3 regions of the Mesobacillus sp. QJM3NY_10 genome follow, and region 3 is predicted to be linked to each of the others. Evidence: a T-box and tRNA genes for the amino acid it is inferred to sense, from the RefSeq annotation. Region 3 holds a T-box; the other regions hold tRNA genes.
What was found. A T-box is a leader RNA that pairs with one kind of tRNA and senses whether it is charged. The one in region 3 lies ahead of tyrS (tyrosine--tRNA ligase), so its partner is inferred to be a tRNA-Tyr.
Positions count from the first base shown of each region.

Region 1: it encodes a tRNA-Tyr, which carries the amino acid that the T-box ahead of tyrS (tyrosine--tRNA ligase) is inferred to sense. The anticodon was not compared.
Region 2: it encodes a tRNA-Tyr, which carries the amino acid that the T-box ahead of tyrS (tyrosine--tRNA ligase) is inferred to sense. The anticodon was not compared.

Region 1 covers NZ_CM149675.1:1,135,050-1,140,440, reverse strand. Annotated here, with positions in the region: gene trmL (tRNA (uridine(34)/cytosine(34)/5-carboxymethylaminomethyluridine(34)-2'-O)-methyltransferase TrmL) at 1-184, opposite strand, end outside; gene AC0VX7_RS05755 (amidase domain-containing protein) at 275-1,168, opposite strand; gene queG (tRNA epoxyqueuosine(34) reductase QueG) at 1,450-2,607, opposite strand; gene AC0VX7_RS05745 (B3/B4 domain-containing protein) at 2,716-3,384, shown strand; tRNA gene AC0VX7_RS05740 (tRNA-Gly) at 3,498-3,571, opposite strand; tRNA gene AC0VX7_RS05735 (tRNA-Leu) at 3,624-3,708, opposite strand; tRNA gene AC0VX7_RS05730 (tRNA-Cys) at 3,750-3,824, opposite strand; tRNA gene AC0VX7_RS05725 (tRNA-Gly) at 3,834-3,908, opposite strand; tRNA gene AC0VX7_RS05720 (tRNA-Gln) at 3,915-3,989, opposite strand; tRNA gene AC0VX7_RS05715 (tRNA-His) at 4,029-4,104, opposite strand; tRNA gene AC0VX7_RS05710 (tRNA-Trp) at 4,116-4,189, opposite strand; tRNA gene AC0VX7_RS05705 (tRNA-Tyr) at 4,198-4,282, opposite strand; tRNA gene AC0VX7_RS05700 (tRNA-Phe) at 4,354-4,429, opposite strand; tRNA gene AC0VX7_RS05695 (tRNA-Asp) at 4,574-4,649, opposite strand; tRNA gene AC0VX7_RS05690 (tRNA-Met) at 4,692-4,765, opposite strand; tRNA gene AC0VX7_RS05685 (tRNA-Val) at 4,947-5,022, opposite strand; tRNA gene AC0VX7_RS05680 (tRNA-Glu) at 5,084-5,158, opposite strand; tRNA gene AC0VX7_RS05675 (tRNA-Ser) at 5,174-5,265, opposite strand; tRNA gene AC0VX7_RS05670 (tRNA-Asn) at 5,270-5,344, opposite strand.
Region 2 covers NZ_CM149675.1:175,287-180,677, reverse strand. Annotated here, with positions in the region: gene rocF (arginase) at 25-921, opposite strand; tRNA gene AC0VX7_RS01010 (tRNA-Ala) at 1,705-1,780, opposite strand; tRNA gene AC0VX7_RS01005 (tRNA-Gly) at 1,784-1,858, opposite strand; tRNA gene AC0VX7_RS01000 (tRNA-Lys) at 1,931-2,003, opposite strand; tRNA gene AC0VX7_RS00995 (tRNA-Gln) at 2,009-2,083, opposite strand; tRNA gene AC0VX7_RS00990 (tRNA-Tyr) at 2,138-2,222, opposite strand; tRNA gene AC0VX7_RS00985 (tRNA-Thr) at 2,317-2,392, opposite strand; tRNA gene AC0VX7_RS00980 (tRNA-Val) at 2,430-2,505, opposite strand; tRNA gene AC0VX7_RS00975 (tRNA-Glu) at 2,581-2,655, opposite strand; tRNA gene AC0VX7_RS00970 (tRNA-Thr) at 2,674-2,746, opposite strand; tRNA gene AC0VX7_RS00965 (tRNA-Asn) at 2,788-2,862, opposite strand; rRNA gene rrf (5S ribosomal RNA) at 2,942-3,057, opposite strand; rRNA gene AC0VX7_RS00955 (23S ribosomal RNA) at 3,204-5,391, opposite strand, start outside.
Region 3 covers NZ_CM149675.1:3,683,710-3,689,100, forward strand. Annotated here, with positions in the region: gene tyrS (tyrosine--tRNA ligase) at 682-1,941, opposite strand; T-box leader at 2,014-2,234, opposite strand; gene AC0VX7_RS18570 (transglycosylase domain-containing protein) at 2,377-5,316, shown strand.

The DNA of each region.
Region 1 (5,391 bases), 2.2 Mb from region 3:
CATAATAATGAATTTTCACATGCTCCCAGTAATCCAAACCCGCCCTCTTCAACATCTTGTCATCCGTTGAAAACCCCAACGGCCTGATTAAGTGAAGCTCGGTATCTGTACCGGCGCATGTGCGCGCTATATTGCCAGTGTTTGCTGGAATGAGCGGCTGATATAATACAACATGCAATGCCATGACTTTCACCTCTAATAAAAACTAAAGCCATTATACCACTACACTGCTTCTCAGCAAAAGAAATGGCGCTGTATTCGTTTGGGTATGTCATTAAATATCATCATGATCATCCGTAATCGTTAAGAACTTGTATTTAATATTCGGGGTATAGGCGGTTGAATCTTCATATGCCCAATATCTCATCCTGCTGTTATACGTATGGGCATTGACCAGCGGCATTCCATCCGCGTCGTGTCCTGTAACAATCGTGGTATGGTCGAAACGTCCATCCCCCTCGAAATCATAGCAGATGACATCTCCTAGTTTCAGTTTATCAGCACTTTTCACTTCTCTTCCCCTCAAGCCCAACTTAGAACCTGGGATGTGCCAGCGCATCGCATTGGCGACCGACCAGCTGAAACTCCAATTATCATTCTGCATCCACCAGCCATTGCTTCGATTTGGATACCCGCGCATCGGCCCTCCGCCCTGATGAAGGCATTGCGAGATATAGTTGGTACAGTCGACCTCGAACTTTTTATATGCAGGATTGTAGTCATTCCACCATCTTTCCGCATACTGGACGGCCTTCAGCCTGTCATATTTGAATCCCTTCCTCTCCTGGTCTCCCTCCTCCTGTGCAATAGCAGGCATCGCTTCATGGCTGCCCTGGGATCCTTTGATTTCATTCATCTTTTCATCCTTTACCAGGACGCCCTTGTAAAATTCAGCCTCCCTCTTCTCCACTTCCTCCTCCATGTAAAATAATCCCCGTTGCTTAATCAAATACTGAAAATGAACCTCATATAAAACCTTGGCATTTTCCTTATCTTCAAACTTCTCTATTACTCTGCCATTTGCCTTTGCTTTTACAATTTCAGCAGACCTATTGGCAAAACTCTGCTTTTTCATCTCTATACTGGGACACTCGTGCAGTTGATTTCGCGGCATTGATACACATTGAAGGACACGTTGTTCCAGCAGTTCCTGCAGTTGTTCACGCATGTTCATCTCTCCCTTCACCTTTCATATTTATGAAGCGTTCCAGGATTTCACGCATAAAAAAAGGCTGTTTTGGTCAAGATTGTTGTTAAAATCCTAAAGCCGATTTTAACGTAAAACTTAGCCATTTTTTGTTCGGTATTAAGTTGGCATGCTCATTTCTCATATTAAGAGTCAAATTTGCGAAGAAACATAATACATTCATTCCTATTTTGTATTCAATAGCCACAAAGTTTGAGAAATGAGCCTAAAAAAAAGAATGGATTTGACTAAATCCATCCTTCTTACACTGTAATATTCGACTCTGAGTTGTCCTTAAAAAACTCCAGTCCCTTACTGATCTCCTTTAATACTTCCTCATCCTTCTCAACAGCAGAGGCATGTTTCAGTGCGTCCAACGCTTCACTACCGCCAATTTTACCAAGCGCCCATGCTGCCGTCCCCCTGAGTACAGGTCTTGGGTCATCCTGCATTACCTTGATCAACTCAGGTATTGCTGTATCATCCTTATAATGCGCAAGGGCAATGACCGCATTGCGCTGAATAGGCTTCTTTCCTCTCCACGAACCGGAGACATGTCCGTACTTTTCTTTGAAATCACGGTTGCTTATGGTTAGTAAAGGTTTTAGGAGCGGCTTCGCAATTTCAGGGTCTGGCTCCATTTCTTCATGGAAATGAAAATCCTTCCCTTTGTTCTCGGGACAAACGGTCTGGCAAGTATCACAGCCATATAAGCGATTACCCAATTTTTCGCGGAATTCATCAGCCAAAAAACCCTTCGTTTGTGTTACGAAGGCAATGCACTTTTGTGCGTCAAGCTGCCCGCCCTGTACAAGTGCCCCAGTAGGACAAACTTCCACACACTTATTGCAGGTGCCACAGCGATCCTCCATAGGCGTATCGGGGGCAAACGGTATATTCGTAATCATTTCACCTAAATAAACGTAGGATCCATACTCTGGAGTGATAATGGAGCAGTTTTTTCCGCTCCAGCCTATCCCTGCCCGCTCGGCAACAGCCCTGTCAACAAGTTCGCCCGTATCGACCATCGATTTGAACATTGAGCCAGGTACCTTCGAAGCAATATAATCCTCCAATTTTTTCAGCCTGTCCCTGAGCACCATGTGGTAATCAGTCCCCCATGATGCACGGCAGAAGATTCCCCGACGTTCTCCCTTCTTGCTGACAACTTTCGTCTTCATCTTTGAAGGATAAGCAAGTGCAATCGAAATGATCGATTTAGGACCGTCAAAAATAAGGCTAGGCTCCGTTCTCTTCTCAATATCCTTTTCCTCGAACCCGGATTGATATTGTAGTTCCTGCTGCCTGTATAACCTGACCTTCATTTCTTCAAAAGTTGAAGGAGCTGCAAAACCAATTTTATCAATCCCGATTGTTTTGCTGTATTCAATAATATCCTGCTTCAAACTTACTGTATCCATTTGCAGATTCCTCCTCTCCATTTTGATATTTATATTGAAATCCCATAAATTTAAATGCAAATTACTTTTATGATAAACTATTTTAAAGCAGATTTGGAGGTGGAATCAATGGAAATTCAAGTTTCAAGGTTGATAGGTGATCTCATTCCCGGATTCACAGTCGGGATTATCGAATATAAAGACATACAGGTTGGCGAGTCTCCGCAAATGTTAAAGGGCAGACTTCAGCTTTTCCAGGAATCAATTTACTTCGACCTTCTGGAAAAAAACGTAACCGAGCTTGAAGGCATCAAAGAGTGGCGAGGAATATTTAAAACAACAGGGAAGGATCCAAACCGATATAGACATTCGGCCGAAGCCCTCTACCGCAGGATCGCAAAGCAGAATTATCTTCAATCCATACATAGTGCGATAGATTTAAATAACTTCTTCTCACTTGAATATCAAATTCCAATAGGAATTTATGACAGTGATAAGCTTGTAGGGAATGTATCGATTAACATCGGAGAAGAAAGCGAAGAATACAAAGGTCTAAATGGAAGAACCAATAACCTTGCCAACCTAATAACCTCTGCAGATGAACAAGGACCATTCGGCAGCCCATTTGTCGATTCAGAAAGATCGGCCGTAACAGCATCGACGACAAATGCCCTGCAGATTGTATATTTAAGACCCTCAACTCCACCAGAGAGCATGCAAAAAATGACACAATCACTAATGAATATGTTTACCCAAATCCATGGAGGGACTGGCACTTATAGAATGATCGGATGCTGATGCATCCTTTTTCTTTTGCCTTCATATCGTTTAGCTTATCTATCTACTATAAAAACAAAAAAATGCAGCATATCGTTTTCTGGAAACGACATGCTGCATTAGTTACGTATGTATGGAGCGGGTGAAGGGAATCGAACCCTCATCATCAGCTTGGAAGGCTGAGGTTTTACCACTAAACTACACCCGCATACATATCTCTATGAAATAAAGAAAACAGGAAATCCTGTTTATAATAAAAATGGTACCGGTGGTCGGGGTCGAACCGACACTCCAGAAGGAACACGATTTTGAGTCGTGCGCGTCTGCCAATTCCGCCACACCGGCATATTAAGATGTCTTGCTTTTTGCTACCACTAATGTTTTAGTGGAGGCGGCAACCGGATTTGAACCGGTGAATAAAGGTTTTGCAGACCTTTGCCTTACCACTTGGCTATGCCGCCATATATTTTTGGAGCGGAAGACGGGATTCGAACCCGCGACCCCAACCTTGGCAAGGTTGTATTCTACCACTGAACTACTTCCGCAAAAAATGGCTGGGCTAGCTGGATTCGAACCAACGCATGTCGCAGTCAAAGTGCGATGCCTTACCGCTTGGCTATAGCCCAATATATTGTATTCCATTAGTATTGAAAATGTGATTATAATGGGGCGACTGATGGGAATCGAACCCACGAATGCCTGAACCACAATCAGGTGCGTTAACCACTTCGCCACAATCGCCATTATAAAATTGGCAGGGGTAGTAGGAATCGAACCCACACCAAAGGTTTTGGAGACCTTCGTTCTACCTTTAAACTATACCCCTATATTAAGTGGTGGAGGGGGACGGATTCGAACCGCCGAACCCTGAGGGAGCGGATTTACAGTCCGCCGCGTTTAGCCACTTCGCTACCCCTCCACTATAACATTTTTTCTGGTGTTGAAAAACCCATTTTAGCAAATTCCCTGGATAACCAGGTATTGTATAAATGGTGGCTCAGGACGGAATCGAACCGCCGACACAAGGATTTTCAGTCCTTTGCTCTACCGACTGAGCTACTGAGCCACTATAATATTGTTGCCTAAACCTTGACTTGTTTAAGTCCTTTGCTCGAATGACCTTCGGTCTTTCTCGCAGATTGCCGCAGAAGCTTATTCAGGAAGTGAGCAATCTGCTCTACCAACTGAGCTACTGAGCCACTAATTAAAATGGCGGTCCCGACCGGGATCGAACCGGCGATCTCCTGCGTGACAGGCAGGCATGTTAACCGCTACACCACGGGACCAAAGTTTTTTCAAGTGAAGTACTTGAAAAGAACTTTTATTAATTGCGGGGGCAGGATTTGAACCTGCGACCTTCGGGTTATGAGCCCGACGAGCTACCGGACTGCTCCACCCCGCGACGGTAATAATAATATTGTTTTGCGCATGCTCTTTGAGAGCAATGACTGTCCCGATCTCAGGAAGCTTATCCAAGCTGCTGCTCGATCGGTACAACTCGCAGTTCATTCAGTGAAGTAACGCTCGTTGCTCCACCCCGCGACAATAATATGAAGATTATTTTCGCTAGCGCGAAAAAATCTTGGTGGAGGATGACGGGATCGAACCGCCGACCCTCTGCTTGTAAGGCAGATGCTCTCCCAGCTGAGCTAATCCTCCATTTGTAATCGCTAGCGTGATGATATTAAGGATGATTATTTTCGCTAGTGCGAAAAAATCTTGGTGACCCCTACGGGATTCGAACCCGTGTTACCGCCGTGAAAGGGCGGTGTCTTAACCGCTTGACCAAGGGGCCAGATATAAATTTCTATGGCGGAGAGCAAGGGATTCGAACCCTTGAGACAGCGTTGACCGTCTACACGATTTCCAATCGTGCTCCTTCGACCTCTCGGACAGCTCTCCAAATTGGCTCCGCAGGTAGGATTCGAACCTACGACCGCTCGGTTAACAGCCGAGTGCTCTACCACTGAGCTACTGCGGAATAATAATGATTTCTCCGACTTGGATACACGATCCGTATCTTTGAAG
Region 2 (5,391 bases), 1.3 Mb from region 3:
GTCTATTCCAAAACTACTGAAGCATTACAAAAGTTTCTCTCCAAATAAAGAACCCATTAACGCGACTGCTGCGACAGCGGTCTTGTTCTTTTCATCAAGAATTGGATTCACTTCGACGAATTCAGCTGAAGTGATGATTTTTGCTTCAGCCAACATTTCCATAGCCAGGTGGCTCTCACGGTAACTGATTCCTCCAGTTACCGGCGTACCGACACCAGGAGCATCTGTTGGATCCAGCCCATCCAAATCAAGTGAAAGATGGACACCATCTGTCTTATCTTTAAGATAGTTGACTGTTTCCTCAATGACCGTAGCCATCCCAAGGCGGTCAATTTCATGCATCGTGAACACCTTGATCCCAAGCTCCTTGATTAAATCCTTCTCACCATCATCCAAAGCACGTGCCCCGATGATGACAATGTTTTCTGGTTTTACCTTTGGTGCATACCCGCCTAACTGAGTCAGCATTTCATGTCCTAATCCCAAGCTGGCAGCGAGCGGCATTCCGTGGATATTCCCTGATGGTGAAGTATCTGCTGTATTCAAGTCTCCATGTGCATCATACCAAATGACACCCAGGTTTTTATAATGCTTGGACACACCCGTCAAAGTGCCAATCGCAATGCTATGGTCGCCCCCTAAAACAAGCGGGAATGATCCTGATTCAATAATCCTGTCTACCTCATCAGCAAGCAAGCTGTTTTTTTCAGCCACTAATTCCAGATTGCGGAGATTGCTGTTAGGATCAATCTTAACCTCTGGCCGGCCAACTGCTATATCTCCCAAATCCTCTATCTCATCAAATAGCACTCTTAATCTTTCATTTATTCCAGCATAACGGATCGCACTTGGGCCCATGTCGACTCCCCTTCTCATCTGACCCAAATCCATAGGCATGCCAATAATCGAAAGTTTCTTCATTTATTTCTCCCCCTTGCTTTCTCTCATCTACCCCTTATTTTAAACGCTTTCATTGAAATGACTCAACCGGACAATTTCATGAATATATATACGGTTTGGAATTGAGTGAATTTACGAACTGAATTAAGGGATACTTGGACCACCTTTTTGTAGAGTTTGATCATCTTTAGCGTGAGTAGCAGTGGATCCCGCCCTTCGATCTGCACTTTCTTGACAGCTTTGAGCTTCACACCCTGAAACCTGTCACAATAACGGCTTTTTCTTGACAGCTTTGGCCTCCGCAACCTGAAACCTGTCACAATAACGGCTTTTTCTTGACAGCTTTGAGCTTCACTACCTGAAACCTGTCATAATAACGGCTTTTTCTTGACAGCTTTGGCCTCCACAACCTAAAACCTGTCACAATAACTGCTTTTTCTTGACAGCTTTGGGCTCCATTAGCTGAAACCTGTCATAATAACAGAACTTTCTTGACAGCTTGGTGCTCCGCTACCTGAAACCTGTCACAATAACTGCTTTTTCTTGACAGCTTTGGCCTCCGCAGCCTGAAACCTGTCATAATAACAGAACTTTCTTGACAGCTTTGGCCTCCGCAACCTAAAACCTGTCACAATAACTGCTTTTTCTTGACAGCTTTGGCCTCCGCAGCCTGAAACCTGTCATAATTACTGCACTTTCTTGACAGCTTTAGCCCATAATCCTTCAAACCTGTCTTAAATAAAAAATAAAAAAAGCCATAAACCCGGTTGGATTTATGGCTGAAATGGTATTTATGTAGTGTGATGGTGGAGCCTAGCGGGATCGAACCGCTGACCTCCTGCGTGCAAGGCAGGCGCTCTCCCAGCTGAGCTAAGGCCCCATTTGGAGCGGAAGACGGGATTCGAACCCGCGACCCCAACCTTGGCAAGGTTGTATTCTACCACTGAACTACTTCCGCATGATTTTATTATAATAGATAAAACCCCTAAAAATAAAGGATTAAGTTCATTCTTAGGGGTCTTAACATGAGTGAGCCATGAAGGACTCGAACCTTCGACCCTCTGATTAAAAGTCAGATGCTCTACCGACTGAGCTAATGGCTCGTTAATGGCTGGGCTAGCTGGATTCGAACCAACGCATGTCGCAGTCAAAGTGCGATGCCTTACCGCTTGGCTATAGCCCAATGAAAAAATAAAAAGGACATTAGTAGCTTGTCCAATTTTAATATGTATTAAAATGGTGGAGGGGGACGGATTCGAACCGCCGAACCCTGAGGGAGCGGATTTACAGTCCGCCGCGTTTAGCCACTTCGCTACCCCTCCACATAAAGAAACTTCCTAACTAGGTACATGCTCAAAATCCCTTCGGGATTTCTCGCATCTTTCCGCTGAAGCTTATTCAGGGAAGTTAGAAAGATGGTGCCGGCAAGAGGACTTGAACCCCCAACCTACTGATTACAAGTCAGTTGCTCTACCAATTGAGCTACACCGGCAAGTTAATGAAGATTGTTTTCACTGAGTGAAAAATCATGGTGGAGGATGACGGGATCGAACCGCCGACCCTCTGCTTGTAAGGCAGATGCTCTCCCAGCTGAGCTAATCCTCCATAATTTTATTCGCTGATGTTTTCATCACTAGCATGAAATTAATGATGATTATTTTCGCTAGCGCGAAAAAATCTTGGTGACCCCTACGGGATTCGAACCCGTGTTACCGCCGTGAAAGGGCGGTGTCTTAACCGCTTGACCAAGGGGCCGTATAATAATATATTCAGAGCTTCCAAGCGGGCTCGAACCGCTGACCTCTTCCTTACCATGGAAGTGCTCTACCTGCTGAGCTATGGAAGCATTTTGCTGCCAGCTCAAATGACTTTCATCATTAGAGATAATGGCTCCGCAGGTAGGATTCGAACCTACGACCGCTCGGTTAACAGCCGAGTGCTCTACCACTGAGCTACTGCGGAATAATGGTAATTAACATAACTCTTGCAGATGATTCGGTTGCCTCATCTTAGAAGTTGTCCAAGATGAAAAAGCATAATCGCCCGGCGGCGTCCTACTCTCACAGGGGGAAACCCCCAACTACCATCGGCGCTGAGAAGCTTAACTTCCGTGTTCGGTATGGGAACGGGTGTGACCTTCTCGCCATCGCCACCAGACAATTTTTCAAGAACAATATTTATTATACTGTCTTTTATGCATTTTTCAAGAGGAAATTTTTAAGTTATTTTACTATCGCAAAAAACTTTATTCCCTCAAAACTAGATAATGTGTAAGAAGAATAAGAAGAAACGAGTAATCTTTTTTGGTTAAGTCCTCGAACGATTAGTATCAGTCAGCTCCACACGTCACCGCGCTTCCACCTCTGACCTATCAACCTGATCATCTTTCAGGGTTCTTACTAGCTTGCGCTATGGGAAATCTCATCTTGAGGGGGGCTTCATGCTTAGATGCTTTCAGCACTTATCCCGTCCGCACATAGCTACCCAGCGATGCCTTTGGCAAGACAACTGGTACACCAGCGGTGCGTCCATCCCGGTCCTCTCGTACTAAGGACAGCTCCTCTCAAATTTCCTGCGCCCACGACGGATAGGGACCGAACTGTCTCACGACGTTCTGAACCCAGCTCGCGTACCGCTTTAATGGGCGAACAGCCCAACCCTTGGGACCGACTACAGCCCCAGGATGCGATGAGCCGACATCGAGGTGCCAAACCTCCCCGTCGATGTGGACTCTTGGGGGAGATAAGCCTGTTATCCCCGGGGTAGCTTTTATCCGTTGAGCGATGGCCCTTCCATGCGGAACCACCGGATCACTAAGCCCGACTTTCGTCCCTGCTCGACTTGTAGGTCTCGCAGTCAAGCTCCCTTGTGCCTTTACACTCTGCGAATGATTTCCAACCATTCTGAGGGAACCTTTGGGCGCCTCCGTTACTCTTTAGGAGGCGACCGCCCCAGTCAAACTGCCCACCTGACACTGTCTCCCGCCCCGATCAGGGGCGTGGGTTAGAATTTCAATACAGCCAGGGTAGTATCCCACCGACGCCTCCACCGAAGCTGGCGCTCCGGTTTCTCAGGCTCCTACCTATCCTGTACAAGCTGTACCAAAATTCAATATCAGGCTACAGTAAAGCTCCACGGGGTCTTTCCGTCCTGTCGCGGGTAACCTGCATCTTCACAGGTACTATAATTTCACCGAGTCTCTCGTTGAGACAGTGCCCAGATCGTTACGCCTTTCGTGCGGGTCGGAACTTACCCGACAAGGAATTTCGCTACCTTAGGACCGTTATAGTTACGGCCGCCGTTTACTGGGGCTTCGATTCAGAGCTTCGCGTGAGCTAACCCCTCCTCTTAACCTTCCAGCACCGGGCAGGCGTCAGCCCCTATACTTCGCCTTGCGGCTTCGCAGAGACCTGTGTTTTTGCTAAACAGTCGCCTGGGCCTATTCACTGCGGCTCATCTAGGCTATTCACCCAAATGAGCACCCCTTCTCCCGAAGTTACGGGGTCATTTTGCCGAGTTCCTTAACGAGAGTTCTCTCGCTCACCTTAGGATTCTCTCCTCGCCTACCTGTGTCGGTTTGCGGTACGGGCACCTTTTATCTCGCTAGAGGCTTTTCTTGGCAGTGTGGAATCAGGAACTTCGGTACTATATTTCCCTCGCTGTCACAGCTCAGCCTTCACGCAAGCGGGATTTGCCTCACTTGCAGCCTAACTGCTTAGACGCGCATATCCAACAGCGCGCTTACCCTATCCTACTGCGTCCCCCCATTGCTCAAACGATAAAGAGGTGGTACAGGAATATCAACCTGTTGTCCATCGCCTACGCCTTTCGGCCTCGGCTTAGGTCCCGACTAACCCTGAGAGGACGAGCCTTCCTCAGGAAACCTTGGGCATTCGGTGGATGGGATTCTCACCCATCTTTCGCTACTCATACCGGCATTCTCACTTCTAAGCGCTCCACCAGTCCTTACGGTCTGACTTCAACGCCCTTAGAACGCTCTCCTACCACTGACATCTAAGATGTCAATCCACAGCTTCGGTGATACGTTTAGCCCCGGTACATTTTCGGCGCAGAGTCACTCGACCAGTGAGCTATTACGCACTCTTTAAATGGTGGCTGCTTCTAAGCCAACATCCTGGTTGTCTAAGCAACTCCACATCCTTTTCCACTTAACGTATACTTTGGGACCTTAGCTGGTGGTCTGGGCTGTTTCCCTTTTGACTACGGATCTTATCACTCGCAGTCTGACTCCCACGGATAAGTCTTTGGCATTCGGAGTTTGTCTGAATTCGGTAACCCGATGAGGGCCCCTAGTCCAAACAGTGCTCTACCTCCAAGACTCTTACAACGTGAGGCTAGCCCTAAAGCTATTTCGGAGAGAACCAGCTATCTCCAAGTTCGATTGGAATTTCTCCGCTACCCACACCTCATCCCCGCACTTTTCAACGTGCGTGGGTTCGGGCCTCCAGTTGGTGTTACCCAACCTTCACC
Region 3 (5,391 bases):
CCTCCACCTGCAAAAATATCTACTATATTTCTCTGAATAAATTTAACTGCACTAAATGCCCTCCTTTTATAAGTTTTGGGATATTTTCTCATTACAACTTCTGGTAGAATAAGAGAAATAAGATTATAGGAGATGAAATTAATTATGTTAGATATTCTTCAGAATAAAATCGTTGCACCAATCCTAGGACTAGCTGCCGGGGCAATCTTTTTTTATTTTGTAGTAAAATATGGTGACCAACTTTCTAAAATTATTTTCAGCTAAGATCATCCTTAAGATGATCTTTTTTTGTTGTTTGTTAATATTCCAGCTTTCACAAAAATATTTCTCCAGGCGATATCCAACGATTCTTTACGACGGCGGGCAAGCCCTTTTGGTCGGGGTTTTTGTTTTTGGCTAAAACAGTTTTATCCGAAAAACTGAATATGTGCAAGAAACAATGCTGACAACAAAATCATTTATCGAGTTACTAAATACTCTTTTTGAGTAAAATTATACATATCGCGGAATTATCATTGTTTTTCGCGGAATTCGGTTCTAGTTTCGCGGAATTATGCCGTAGTTTCGCGGAATAGTTTAGTTGGCAGGGTTAAACTGAAGTCAAAAACAATTCCAGCAATATATTTTTATCGCCAAGTTAAGTAAAAACAGCCTTCCCGGACGGGAAAGGCTGTTTTTTCATTAGTATTTAATCATAAAGTACTTCTTTTTTCCGCGGCGGACGATGGTAAACTGTCCGTCGATCTTGTCTGCATCGCTAAGGACATAGGCAGTGTCGGTGACGCGCTCTCCGTTCAGGGAGACTGCACCGTTCGTTACATCTTCACGCGCCTGGCGCTTGGATGGCGAGATTTTCGCTGCCACCAGCAAGTCGACTAAGCCTTGCTCTTCTTCCCCTTCCACTGTAAAAGAAGGAACATCTTTGAAGCCTTGCTTGATTTCATTAGCGCTCAGGTTTTTAATGTCGCCGCTAAAAAGTGCTGCTGAAATCCTGATTGCCTGCTGAAGTGATTCTTCGCCATGGATCATTCGTGTCATTTCTTCTGCAAGGGCTTTTTGAGCCTTGCGAAGATGTGGCTCTTCCTCAACCGCTTTTTCCAGCGCTTCGATCTCTTCTTTTTCTAAGAAAGTGAAGAATTTCAAGTACTTCACGACATCAGCATCAGCTGTGTTGATCCAGAACTGGTAGAACTCGTATGGTGACGTTTTTTCTGGATCAAGCCATACAGCTCCGCTTTCTGACTTTCCGAATTTTGTTCCGTCTGCCTTTGTGACAAGTGGAATAGTCAATCCGAAAGCTTTTGAGCCTTCAGCAGACATTTTGCGGATCAATTCAAGACCGGTCGTAATATTACCCCATTGGTCGCTGCCGCCAATCTGCAATTTGCAGTCATGTTTTTCGTATAAGTGGTAGAAATCCATCGCCTGCAGGATCGTGTAAGTGAATTCCGTAAATGAAATACCCGTTTCGAGCCTTGAAGCAATTGTGTCCTTTGCGAGCATGTAATTGACGCCAACATGCTTTCCGAAGTCACGCAGGAATGTAACGACATCCATGGACCCTGCCCAATCGTAGTTATTGACCATCAAAGCGCCATTGGCACCTTCAATATCAAAAATTTGGCCAAGCTGTTTCTTGATGCCTTCTACATTTAGCTGAACTTGCTCAAGTGTCTGCAGTTTACGTTCCTCACTCTTTCCGCTTGGATCGCCAATCAATCCAGTCGCTCCTCCGACTAGAACAATCGGACGATGCCCAGCATTCTGGAAACGGCGCAGAGTCAGGAACGGAAGAAGGTGACCGATATGCATGCTGTCCGCTGTTGGATCGACACCACAGTATAGAGAGATCTTTTCCTTCGAAAGTAAATCCTTCATTCCCTCTTCATCTGTTTGCTGGTAAATAATCCCGCGCCATTCGAGATCTTTTAGTAATTCCATCTTTTCTTCCTCCATTCGAATATATATTTCGTAACCGGATTTTCGCCCAATAAAAAACGCCCCTGCAATAAATGCAGGGGCGCTGTATGCGCGGTACCACCCGGCTTGAAAACAAAATAAACACTGTCTTCCACTCAATAAAATAACGGTTAAACCGTCCGCGGCTACTGATGAATATGTTCACTGCGGCGCTCGGGGAGGTAATTCATCCTTCTGTTTGTACCGGCTCACAGCGGCCGCCGGCTTTCTGGAACATTGACAGAAGCACTACTAATTCCCTTCAAAGCTTTTCACTATAAAGTTAATAAAGCATTTTTACCATAAAGCAATACTTGTTGTCAAATTCGACATAAATTTTCAGAAAAATTCACATTAACATCTATTCGACAGCCTGTTTATGCTATAATGTATGTGATTTTAGGGGGAATGATATGAATGCATGAGGGAAAACAGGCTTGGAAAGAGAAGCTTAAATCCTTTGGTGCTTTTTTTACGAATAAAAAGACCGTAAAAGGAGCCCGGATTACTTATTCAGTTGTCTGGAACATGCTGTTGTTATTGATCATTGTATTGGTTCTCGGTGGTGGATTCGCCGCTGGTACAGGTGCCGGGTACTTCGCATCCCTTGTCAAAGATGAACAAATCCGACCTTATGAGAATATGAGGAAAGATATCTACAACTATGAAGAAACATCGGATTTATATTTTGATAACGATGTTTATCTTGGCAAGCTCCGAACGGATTTATACCGTGAGGAAGTAAAGCTTGAAGATATGTCGAAGCATTTGGTAAATGCAGTAGTCGCAACAGAAGATGAGTACTTTTATGAGCATGATGGCGTCGTTCCAAAAGCAATCATGCGCGCACTTTTCCAGGAGGTAACAAACTCAGCGACATCCTCCGGAGGTAGTACACTCACACAGCAGCTCATTAAGAACCAGATCCTGACGAATGAAATTTCCTTCGAGCGTAAAGCGAAAGAAATTCTGCTCGCCCTTCGTCTCGAGAAATTTTTTGATAAAAAAGAAATCCTTGAAGCCTATTTGAATGTCGCCACGTTCGGACGAAACGCGAATGGCAGCAACATTGCCGGTGTCCAGGCCGCAGCTCAAGGAATCTTCGGAAAAGAAGCGAAGGATCTGACATTGCCTCAGGCTGCCTTTATTGCCGGTCTTCCGCAGAGCCCGTTCGGTTACACACCGTTCAGCAGTGACCATGGCAAGCTGAAGGATCCAAAAGGACTTGAGCCTGGCCTTTCCAGATACAAGACAGTCGTTACAAGGATGCATGGAGCTGGCTTCATTTCCGATGAAGAGTTCAAGGAAGCGATCAACTACGATATCACAAAGGACTTTGTAAAAGAAGTACCTAGTGATAATACCGTTGAGGAATATCCTTTCTTGACGTTTGAAATCGAGAAGCGATCCGTTACAATCCTCGCAGAGATTCTTGCTGAACGTGATGGCTATGAACTAGAAGACTTGAAAAAAGACGATAAATTGATGGCAGAATACCAAGCACTTGCGGACCGTGACCTCCGTCAGAATGGCTATAAAATTTACACGACCATCAATAAAGAAATTTATGAAAAACACCAGGAAACAGCAAACAAATATCCGTATTATGGAAGCAACAAACCGCAGGAAGTTCCTGATCCAGATGACCCAAACAAGACGATTGTCATTGATGAACAGGTTGAAATTGGCGCCGTGCTGATTGAAAACAAGACTGGTAAAATGATTAGTTTTGTCGGCGGGCGTGACTTTGACATACAGCAAAGAAATCATGCCACTGACTCACCTAGACAAAACGGTTCTACTATGAAACCGCTGCTCGTTTATGCTCCTGCAATGGAGCTAGGGAAATTGCATCCTGGTTCTGTTCTTCCAGATGTCCAAGTGTTTTTGAATGGATCTGGCAAAGCGTGGCCTAATAACTATGATATGAGATACAGCGGCTTGACTTCAGCGAGACATGCATTGACAAAGTCTTATAACGTCCCTGCTGTTCTTGCCTACAAGAGTATCATCAACCAAAGGCCCGCAACCTTCCTGGATAAAATGGGATTCTCTAATCTGCATAAGGATGATTATGAAAACCTATCAACATCGATCGGATCATTGTCCGGTGGTGTCACTGTAGAAGAGAATACCAATGCATTTGGAACATTTGCAAATGGCGGAAAATTCATTGATGCTTATATGATTGAAAAGATTGTTGATAAGAGTGGAAACGTAGTTTTCCAGCATAAATCAGAACCGGTAGATGTTTTCAGTCCGCAGACATCATATCTTACAATCGATATGATGCGTGATGTTATTAATCGCGGAACTGCAACTGCTGTAAAAAGCAGACTGAAGTTTGGATCTGACTGGGCAGGTAAAACAGGTACTGGACACGATTTTTATGATTCCTGGTTTGTAGCTACAAATCCAAATGTATCCTTCGGGGTATGGCTTGGGTATGATCACAACAAACCATTGGAAAGGCGATATAAAGGGCTTTCATACGGCCAACGTACCCAATACATCTGGGCAGACTTAATGAACGACGCTTATGAAGTTGCTCCTCAGCTAGTCGACCCTGAAGAGCGCTTTAAGATGCCTGGCGGTATCGTCAAACGATCCTATTGTGGAGTATCTGGTTTGCTTCCATCGAGTGCTTGCTCCAAAGCAGGACTTGTTGAATCAGATTACTTTATTGCAAAGTATGCTCCATCAAAGGTTGATGACAGCCTTGTCGAGAACAAATTCGTAACCGTAGGCGATAAGCGCTATATCGCTCTTGATTCAACACCATCTGAATTCACGGATACTGGAGTGATCCTGAATCCAGAATATATGGAAAGCATCATTGGCCATAAAATCAGAGATCCGCAGCAGCTTATCCCTAAAAAGGATGCATGGAACAAGATTCTAGTTGCAGATGATAAGCTCAGTGAAAATGGCAAGACCCCGGCAGCGCTGGGAATCAAGCTTTCAGGCAAGACCATCACCTGGGGCAAGCACCCTGAAAATGATATTGTCGGCTATCGAATCTATAACAACAAGAAAAAAGTCGGCAGCATTAAAGCAGGGGCAGATTTAGTTTTCAATGCTGGAGACGGTTCATTCTATGTCACTGCTGTAGATATAGGCGGAAAAGAATCAGCACCATCCAATCTAATTGAAATTGGCCAAAAGCCAGAGCCTAAGGATCCGCCAAAGGAAGACAAACCGAAGGATCCAAAGCCAAAAGACCCGCCTCCAACTGACCCTAAACCGAAGGATCCTCCTAAGCCACCTCCACCACCACCTCCTGGAGATGGAGACGGCGACGGTGATGGTGACGGAAACGGGAACGGCGATGGGAATGGAAATGGTAACGGAAACTAGCAATAGGATATAAGTAGAAACACCGCATCTTGTTGGATGCGGTGTTTCTTTTTCCTGAAAATATATAAGAGCGTG